Regions from separate parts of the Janthinobacterium sp. 13 genome, predicted to be linked through region 2. Evidence: predicted binding sites of a transcription regulator. Region 2 holds the regulator's gene; the other holds the start of a gene.
The links. Region 2 encodes FNR, which switches genes on or off when oxygen is low (the NO sensors DNR and NnrR bind a similar motif). Its sites were predicted from a motif close to TTGATNNNNATCAA; they were not measured.
Positions count from the first base shown of each region.

Region 1 (5,106 bases), 1.8 Mb from region 2:
CTACCTCATCTTGATACCTTAGGTTTCGTAATCTGAGGTGAAATGCAAGTGTTCCTTCCGATGCAGGGTCAAGCAACGTATCACTTTCTTTAATGTCTTTCTTTGCACGCGCATCAAGACTCATGAGCATTTGCGTGAAACTCACTGAGTCGTTGAACGCGTTTAGAACTAATGATTGAGCCATGTTAACATCGATCACCAAAACATTGGGACGAATCGAGTAAAGGCCAGAGCTAGGAGCAGGAATAAGAGTCGAGGGAATCCGCCGAAAATCAAGTAGTAAAACGTTAATATTGTGGTGATTGAATGATCGATTAACTTGAACTTGTCGTCCATCACCTGAGCTACGTGCAATGTCTGTCACAGTTTTAGCAACAAAATCGGCAAGCGGTTCGGCCGGCGTAGTATAGGCAAGTCCTTTTACAAACAGGTGTTCTGCACGTTTTGGTGAAAATGAACCTGTTCCGAATGCTGGGCCCAATGCAAGCGCAAGCACCAGAAGCACTGATATTAGACGAAACATCATCAGCTAAACCGATTTCAGTGCTTCGAGGTCTTTAAAATTGATCGAAAGAAAAATCCGTTCTGAAACGCAATTAATCCAACAAGCAGTAGGCTAGATTGTTGTGCCGTTGCCTGTAAGGCAACGGCAACAACCATAGGGCTAATAATTGCTGCAAGCCAAAAATCTCGGCTTTTGAACACCTTACCAAGATGTAAGACAATATCTACTTCAGCTCCTTTCTCATTATGTAGTTGTATCGTCAAAACTTGTGACAACATCCCGAAAAAAACAGATATTGCAGCAATGCCGTTACGCAATAATGAATTCGTATCTGTCACCGCTTCACCAAATCCCAGTTCTACGTTTGCCCATGCATCAATCACAAAAAATATTAAAAAATTTACTAAAAATACCACCAAGCTAGTCAGAAAAATGCGCATGTTGCGTTACTCACTAAAGAAAATGTTGGCCCAACTGCCTGAAAGAGAAAAATTGAGGCACAGCGTACAGGCGGAGTCCGACCTCCTCTCTACACATCAGTGCTGAAACTGTCCAATCTGCTTTATGTTTCTAATTGGATGTTATTCAATTATAGCTGTCACCAAGGTAGCAAGACTCACTAATTTTTTCAAGTAGCCCGTTCAACCTTCGACATTGTCCAAAACCTTAGTCCCTATCCGAACGGCAGACTTCGCATATTGAACATGCCGCATCTCCGTCAGATAATGAGGACGCGGTAGCGGCCAGGCAGAGTGATGCTGATCAGGTCGAATGTCCTTGAGCACGTGGGGCAGATAGGTACCTGCCCTTAGCATTCATTCGAGCATGCCCCGAGTTGATCATTTATGCGCGACTGGCCCTTGGTGATCGGCACAAACACTTCCCATTTATGCTGTATCGCGGGATTGACGGTTTTGGCGCAACTCACGGCAACATTGAATCCAGACAGGCCGTGGCTTTGCGGAACCCATTTCACACGCAAAGCTGCCGCGCATTTTGTCACCAGAATCTTCCGGTTCGGCTCCAGGACTTGCCAACTTGTGCCATTTTTGGAGTTCTCTGCTGCAATGAACTGTACTGCGGCCTCCCTGATTTCAAACAAGCCATGGATGTCGCCGCGTGTCCGGTCTTCGTCAAGCGTGGCCGCGAGTGCCGATGAGACGCCAGCAACAAGAAAAACGGCGACGACCAAGGAAGCGTACATGCGTCTATTCAAACGTAACGGTGCCAACATATTTACAATCCTTGCCAAGTCTGTTCGATATCAGATAGAGATATGAAAGGTTTTGCATTCTACAGTCAACAATCCCGGCCCCACCGTTCTTGTTCTCCACTGGCGAGTGCGTACTTTTCGTGGCACGATGACAAGTTCATCGGCTACTCATTCAACTGACTGAACGCACATGGCTTTTACTTTTCACCCGCTTTCCGATATTCCCCACGAAGAATGGCTCCTTCTGTTGAATCACCCGGATGTCATCCGCCATATGCCACTGGCCACCGAACGTTGGACGGATGGCGCTATTGCGGAATGGGCGAAAGGCAAGGACGCGCAATGGCAAGCGAATGGCTATGGACCGTGGGCTATCCGGGTGGATGGCGCGTTTGCCGGCTGGGGCGGTTTTCAGAAGGAAGGGGGCGAAGCAGACCTGGCACTGGTATTGCTCCCCGGGTTCTGGGGACATGGGCCAGCGTTGGCGCGCCATTTCATGCACCGCCGGCTGGAACTGGGCATTGGCCCGGTCAGCATCCTGCTGCCACCCAGCCGCACTCGGGTCAAGGGGCTGGCAAGAATCGGCTTCCTGTTTGATCGCGAGGTGGAGCATGAAGGCCAACGCTTTTTGAAGTTCCGTGCATCGGAATGAGCGTCACATGCGCGGTGGGGACGGGAACAGCCTTTCTCTCCCGCAACTGGCATACTATTCAATGCATATGCGAATCTGAGCAAAGTTTGCAGAAACGAGCTATTCCTATGCGCGATCACTTTCCACTTTTAAATCCATGAAAAACAGCACCGTCGAATATCGCCATAACTTCCCCCTCGATCCGCTCGATGTCGTCCGTGTCTTCGATCAATCCGGCATCAAGCGTCCGACCGACAATCTCCCGAGAATCGCGCGCATGTTCGCCGCACCTTGCCTCTCGCTGTCGGCTTGGGTGGATAATGAGCTGGTGGGGGTGGCCCGCTCGCTGACCGATTATGCGTATTGCTGCTATCTGTCGGACCTGGCCGTCGACCAGCGGTACCAGGGCCTGGGTATCGGCAAGGAACTTGTCAAGCGCACTCAGGCCATCATCGGCGACGACGTGTCCTTGATACTGCTCTCCGCCCCGGACGCCATGTCCTACTATCCGACGCTCGGTTTCGAGCCTGCCGGCAATGCCTACGTCATCCGGCGCAAACATTGAGCGACCGTTTTAACAATTCCCGCAGCTGATGAAACCCGTCTATACCCTCGCCGAAGCCCTGGCAAAAGATCCCGGCCGCGTCACCAAAACCCAGGCCCTCACCCTCGACAGTGCCAGGCCCCACATGGGCCTGAAAGGCAGGCATGGCCTGTTCGCTTCCGTAGCCTGGTGGGAAAGCATCGAGGCTAAGCGCCTCCCGACGCAAACCGTGACGGGCATCATCGAATGCACGTATTTCGCGGGCCAGGACAGCCGCCGTGGCGATCAGGTCAACAGCGTCACCTTGCGCCTGGCGGATGGCTCGACAGTGGACGAAAGCATCTACATAAACCACAAGCAAGACATCAGCCTGTTCGTGCCTGGCGCCATGGTGACGATGGTCTATGCGCTGGATGAACTGAAGGCACAGCCGGCCGCCGACGGCGGCGTCAATGTGGCGCGTATCGTGCTGGAAGTGGCCATATCCGTCAGAAAAGATAAAGAGTAGGGGGCGGCGCCATGCCGATGCTCCACGATCTGCACAAGCTTGATATTGGACAAGTTTCTAGCTGAAATTGGTTTGACCTCCCCCCGCGCCAGGTCTAGAGTCGACAAGGAACCCTCAACGGACCACGATCGCCTCCCATGGCCAAGCCCTTTCCCTTAAACCCGAAGAACCCCGAACGCATCTGCTGGGGTTGCGACAAGTATTGTCCGCCGGATGCCATGCGCTGCGGCAATGGTTCCGAACGCACGCAGCATCCGATCGAGCTGTTTGGCGAAGGCTGGAATGACTGGGGGCTGGCGGCGGCCGACAAGGCCGACAAGGACGAGAACCCGCCTTGACGGCAAGCGCAGCACGCGGCGCGCCGCTACAATCTCTTCATCGCGTCCGCGCTGAGGAGCCTCCATGCAAGAAACCCTGTCCCGCTGGCTGGCAAGCAGCGCCGGCGATGTCCAGTTCGTCGAGCACCCGGCCGTGCACACCATCGATGAAGCATTGATTCACGTGCCAGCCATGCCTGGCCTGATGGTAAAGAATCTGTTCGTGCGCGATGCAAAGGGCCGCCGGCATTTCCTCGTCATCGTGCCTTTCGACAAGCGTATCGACCTGGCGGCGCTGGGGCGCTTGTTACCAGTCAGTAAGCTGAGCATGGCTACGCCCGAACGCCTGCTGCAGCACCTGGGCATCACGCCTGGCTCCGTCAGCCTGTTTGCCTTGCTGTATGACAGTGCGCAGGCGGTGGAACTGGTGCTGGACCAGGCCGTGTGGGAAGCGGACTCTGTGCAAGCCCACCCGCTGCGCAACACGGCCACGGTGGCGCTGTCGCATGCCACCCTGGTCCGTTTCCTCGCGCATACGGGACACGTGCCCCTCATCATGAGTGTCCCCGCGGCTCCCTGATGCTCAATGCCCGGCCACGGGCGCGCCGCCGCTGCGCCGTCCCGGCCGGAAACCATGCGCGCGGGTAGACCAGGCGATGGCAAAGGCCAGCACCAGCAAGCTGACCATGGCCCATGGGAAGGCGCCCGCGCCCCAGGTTTCCAGCAAGGCGCCGCCTGCCACGCCCGCTGCCGCGATGGCCCCATTCCACGCCACTACATTCATCGACAAGGCCACGTCGGCGCCGCTGCCGGCCGTGTCGGCCAGCGCCGTCTGCAACAGCGTTGCCGCGCCGCCAAAAGACAAGCCCCAGACGGCCATGCCCAGGTAAATGACAATGGGAAACTGTGACGCGATGCCCAGCACGAGGGCCGTGGCGGCGAACGCGCCCAGGCTGGCCAGCACGGTGGCGCGCAGGTGGCGCTCGACCAGCTTGCCCGTGATCCAGATGCCGGCCATGGCGGCGGCGCCGAAGACGAGCAAGACCAGGTCCACCCGTTCCGTCAATCCGGCCGGCGCCACGAACGGGGCGATGTAGGTGTAGAGGATATTGTGCGCCAGCATCCAGGCGATGACGACGGCCAGCACGGGGCGCACGCCCGGCGTCGTGAAGACGCGGCGCAGGGGCAGGCGTTCATGGACGGACTGGCCCGGGTAGTCCGGCACCTTCGCCAGCACCCAGGCGATCAGGATCAATGTTAGCGCGGAAATGATCCAGAACGCGGCGCGCCAGCCGACGAGCGAACCGAGCAAGGTGCCCAGCGGCACGCCCAGGGACAGGGCGACCGGTGCGCCCACCATGGCCAGCGCCAGGGCGCGGCCTTGCTGA
Region 1 is NZ_PEEQ01000001.1:1,320,645-1,325,750, reverse strand. It holds gene CLU94_RS27930 (hypothetical protein) at 1-526, opposite strand, end outside; gene CLU94_RS27925 (hypothetical protein) at 541-945, opposite strand; gene CLU94_RS05730 (hypothetical protein) at 1,314-1,709, opposite strand; gene CLU94_RS05725 (GNAT family N-acetyltransferase) at 1,909-2,370, shown strand; gene CLU94_RS05720 (GNAT family N-acetyltransferase) at 2,507-2,914, shown strand; gene CLU94_RS05715 (hypothetical protein) at 2,943-3,401, shown strand; gene CLU94_RS05710 (DUF3079 domain-containing protein) at 3,539-3,739, shown strand; gene CLU94_RS05705 (prolyl-tRNA synthetase associated domain-containing protein) at 3,804-4,298, shown strand; gene CLU94_RS05700 (MFS transporter) at 4,302-5,106, opposite strand, start outside.
Region 1: CLU94_RS05710 (DUF3079 domain-containing protein) is a predicted target of FNR. The motif match lies at 3,441-3,454, and genes of this name have one in related genera.

Region 2 (5,106 bases):
TCGAACGCCGCATCGAGGGCACGCGCAGTGCGCGCATGGCCCTCGACAAGCAGGGCCCCTCCGTGCGCAAGGCGTTCAAGAAGACGGCCAAGCACCTGGTATGGGGCGCCATCGCCCTGTGGACGGGCTTTACCTTTGTCGGCTACTTCACGCCGATCAAGGAACTGGCGCAGTCGGTGACCACGCTGAACTTCGGTCCCTGGGAATGGTTCTGGGTCTTGTTCTACAGTCTGGCAACCTACGGCAACGCGGGCTGGCTGCGCGAGCAGGTGTGCAAATACATGTGCCCCTACGCGCGCTTCCAGAGCGCCATGTTCGACCAGGACACCCTGATCATCACCTACGATGCCAAGCGCGGCGAACCACGTGGCGCCATGAGCAAGAAGGCCGGCAACAACGACAAGCTGGGCGATTGCATCGACTGTACCCTGTGCGTGCAGGTGTGTCCGACCGGTATCGATATCCGTAACGGCCTGCAGTATGAATGCATCGGTTGCGCCGCTTGCGTCGATGCCTGCAACAGCGTGATGGACAAGGTCGACCGGCCACGGGGACTGGTACGCTACAGTACCGACCATGCGATGGAAAACAACTTCAATTCGAAGCAGATACGCCAGCGCGCCATGCGCCCGCGCGTCTTGATCTACACGTCCATCCTGGCCCTGATCATCATCGCCGTGTGTACTTCGCTGGCCCTGCGCACGCCCCTGAAAATGGACGTGATCCGCGACCGCGGTTCGATGGGACGCGAAGTGGAAGACGGCATGATCGAAAACGTCTACCGCCTGCAGATCATGAACACGTCGGAGCAAAGCCAGCATTTCAAAATCAGCGCTTCCGGCTTGCCGGGCCTGACCTTGCTGACGCGCGAAGAAGTGACCTTGCAGCCGACGGAAACGCTGGGTTGGCCGATCCGCCTGCGCGTGCCGCACGGCGTGGGAGAGAAGGGCTCGAACAAGATTGCGATCGAATTGCAATCTCTGGACGACCCATCGCTGCATGTGCGTGAAAGCGCGGTATTCATCGTGCCACGTTAACAAGGAAAGGCGGACGGGGACCGGGTGCCCTCGCCGCCGCCACGAAGTTGCAGGAAGGCCGGTCCCCATGCGGGGACTGGCTGATTAAACAGGAGAAATACCATGTCCGACAGTCTGAAACTGCAAGCACCCGTTGCACCGTGGTACAAGCATCGCTGGCCATGGCTGCTGATGATCGGCCCCGGCCTGTCCGTGGTCGTCGGCAGCTTCATGGGCTATATCGCGTTTACGCAGCCCGATGCGCTGGTGGTGGGCGATTATTACAAGCAGGGCAAGGCGATCAACCAGGATTTGAAGCGCGACACGATCGCCAGCGACCTGGCGATGGATACGCGCCTGTCGTATGACGTCGCTGCAGCGCGCCTGACCGGTTCCGTGCACAGCTTCGGCAAGGCCTATCAGGCGCCTTTGCAGTTGCACCTGGCGCATGCGACCCTGCCGGAAAAGGATATCAAGGTGCTGGTGCAGCCCGACGCAGCCGGCAATTTTTCCGTGGCGCTGCCGATGCTCGAGCGCAGCCGCTGGCAAGTGCTGGTGGAAAACGACAAACGCGAGTGGCGCCTGTCCGGCATCTGGACCTGGCCCCTGCAACGCAGCATCGCGCTGCATGCGGACGAGGAACTGTAAGTCTTATTTGCAGACGTCCGTGCCAGCCGTAATGGCTTTTAACTTGGCCGGCTGCAGGATTTCAATTTCCCGGTTGGAGACGCGCAGCCAGCCTTCCTTCTTGAACTTCGACAGCAGGCGGCTGACGCTCTCGATGGTCAGGCCCAGGTAGTTGCCGATTTCCTCGCGCGACATGCGCAGCTGGAAATTGCTGCCCGAATAGCCGCGCGCTTCATAGCGCGACGCCAGGTTGACGATGAAGGCGGCAAAGCGCTGCGTCGCCTGCATATTGCCCAGCAACAGCATGACGCTTTGCTCGCGCGTGATTTCCTGGCTCATCATGCGGTGGAAATGGCGCAGCAGGGTCGGCATGTTGCCCAGCAATTGTTCCAGGCTGGAAAACGGGATTTCACACACTTCGCTGTCTTCCAGCGCCACCGCGTTACAGTGGTGGCGGTCGGCGCTGATGGCGTCCATGCCCAGCAGTTCACCCGCCATCTGGAAGCCCGTCACCTGCTCTTCGCCGCCCGGATTGATCTGGTACGTCTTGAAATGCCCTAGGCGGATCGCATACAGGTTCTGGAACGAGTCGCCGATACGGAACAGCGAGGCGCCGCGCACGATCTTGCGGCGGCGGCCGATGATCTGGTCCAGCCTGTCCATGTCGCCCACATCGAGGCCCATCGGCAGGCACAATTGATGCATGCTGCAGGTCGAGCATCGCGCACGCAACGCCTCCACGTTCACGGTGGGCAAGGTTGGAGTGAGTAGCGCTTCAGTCATGTCGGTACCTTTTAGAAAATGCAACAACAAGTTTACTGCATACAGCCGCATACAGGGTTGCCGTATGCCAATTTCACCGTAAATTCGGCGAATAAACGACGTCCAGCCTTTAATTATATGGCAACATCGTCAAAAGCCCGCACGGGGCGGGCAATTTGCGCGGCGGCGCTTGCCAAGCTGGGGCATTGATAGGAAAATTCCTGACAGCATTATCTGCCGCCTGTGCCGCCCGGTACTGAAAAGGAAATCATGAAGCCTCTCGGCATTAAAGCAAAAGTCGCGCTGGCCACCAGCCTGACCTCGATCGCCATGATCGCGCTGGTCACCATGATCCAGGTGCAGCACATGCGCGACGACTTCACCCGAGTACTGCTGAGCCAGCAATCGTCCCTGATCACCCGCACCGCCGCCGAACTCGACGACAAGCTGGGCATGCTGCTGCAGATCGTCACCCTGACGGCCCGACAGCAGCCGCCGGAATTGATCGCCCGGCCCGCCCAATTGCGCGAATACTATTCGCGCCGCTCGATGCTGGTGCTGTTCGATGACGTGCTGGTGCTCGACGCGCATGGCGCCGTCGTGGCCGACATGCCGGAGGTGGCGGGGCGCGCCGGCATCAACGTCGCCGAGCGCGAGTATTTCCAGACCGTCCTGCGCACGCGCCAGCCCATGATCACCGAACCGATGCTGGGCAAGTCGAGCGGCATGCCCATCGTGCAGATGGTGGCGCCCGTGCTGGCCGCCGATGGCCAGGTGGCCGGCGTGGTGATCGGCGTGCTGCGCCTGTACAAGGACAACCTGCTGGGCCGCCTGCGCTCGGAAAAGATCGGCAAGAGCGGCTATTACTTCATCCTCACGCGCGGCGCCGTGCCGCGCTACGTGCTGCACCCCGATACCAGCCGCTTGCTGCAACCGCGCAAGCCGAACGCCAACCTGACGACGACCCAGCTGCTGAAGGAAGATGGCGAAGGCAGCATGGTCAGCACCAACAGCCGCGGCATCACGGCCGTCAACAGCTTCAAGCGCCTGAAATCCGTGAACTGGCTGCTGGCCGCCTCGCTCCCCGTCGAGGATGCATTCGAACCGTTCGATGGCGTGCTGTACCGGCTGGTGCTGTGGAGCATCCTCGCCTCGCTGCTGGCCGCCTTCGTGCTGGGCTGGGTCACCGTGCGCCTGCTGTCGCCGCTGGTGCGCCTGCGCGACACCCTGCAAGCCCTGCGCACCAGCGGCAGCCGCTTCACGCCCGTGCCGGTACAGCAACGCGACGAGATCGGCGAACTGACGGAAGCGTTCAACGGCCTGATGAGCGAACGCGACCGCCTGCAGCAGGAACTCGAATCGCGCGCGGCGGAGCTGGAACAGGAACGCGACCGGGCCGAGGCGGCCAACCGCGCGAAGAGCGATTTCGTGGCCAACATGAGCCATGAAATCCGCACGCCCCTCAATGCCGTGCTGGGCATGGTGTATTTGCTGGGCAATACCAGGCTCGACACGGAACAACGCAAGTATCTGACCATGGTCAGAGTGGCGGGCCAGTCGCTGCTGGGCATCCTCAACGACGTGCTCGACTATTCGAAGATCGAGGCGCGGCGCATGGAATTGTCACCCGTCGAATTCGACCTCGACGAAGTCATGAATACCCTGGCCACGACGATGACGATGAATGCGGGCGAAAAGGAGCTGGAACTGGCCATCGCCGTCGAGCCCGACGTACCGCGGCGTCTCGTGGGCGACGCCCAGCGCCTGCAGCAAATCCTCGTCAACCTGGCCGGCAACGCCATCAAGTTCACGGAGAGCGGCGAAGTGGTGGTGGCCGTCAGCCTGGCCGAGAACGAAAACGGCCGCGCCTGGCTGCGCTTCGAGGTGCGCGACACGGGCATCGGCATGACGGAACTGCAGCAACAGCAGCTGTTTGCCGCGTTTTCCCAGGGCGACCAGAGCATCACGCGGCGCTTCGGCGGCACGGGCCTGGGCCTGGCCATCAGCAAGCAGCTGATCCACATGATGGGCGGCGACATCGCCGTCGCCAGCAGCGAAGGCAAGGGCAGCCGCTTCTGGTTCAGCGTGCCCTTCGAAATGCTGGCGCAGCCGGCCGAAACGCGGCGCACGCCGGCGCTGGGCCAGCTGCGCCTGCTGGTGGCCGACGACAACCGCACCACGCGCGAACTGATCGTCAAGCTGATCGAGGCGTGGGGCTGGCTGGCCGACGAAGTGGACTCCGGCTTTGCCGCCATCGAACTGTACCGCGAACGCCTGGCGCAGCAGCAACCGTACGACGTGGTGCTGGCCGACTGGCACATGCCCGTCATGGACGGTCTGGCCACGGCCAAGGCCATCCGCCAGGCGGCCAGCGGCCAGCGCCAGCCCATCGTGGTGATGGTCAACGCCTTCGCCCGCAACCACCTGGAAGAAATCTCCAGCGCGGCCGAGGCCGACGTCGTGCTGATGAAGCCGATCACGGGATCGAGCCTGTTCGACGCCCTGCACCAGGCGCTGATCGCCAAGGACGACGGCGGCGAGCAACGCATGCTGCACCAGCCGCTGGGCACGGAACTGGCCGGCGTGCATTTCCTGCTGGTGGAAGACAATCATTTGAACCAGGCCGTGGCGCGCGGCATCCTCGAACACATGGGCGCCACCCTGGACGTGGTGGGCGACGGCTTGCAAGCCGTGGAACGGC
Region 2 is NZ_PEEQ01000001.1:3,076,609-3,081,714, reverse strand. It holds gene ccoG (cytochrome c oxidase accessory protein CcoG) at 1-1,037, shown strand, start outside; gene CLU94_RS13595 (FixH family protein) at 1,140-1,664, shown strand; gene fnr (fumarate/nitrate reduction transcriptional regulator Fnr) at 1,668-2,426, opposite strand; gene CLU94_RS13585 (response regulator) at 2,676-5,106, shown strand, end outside.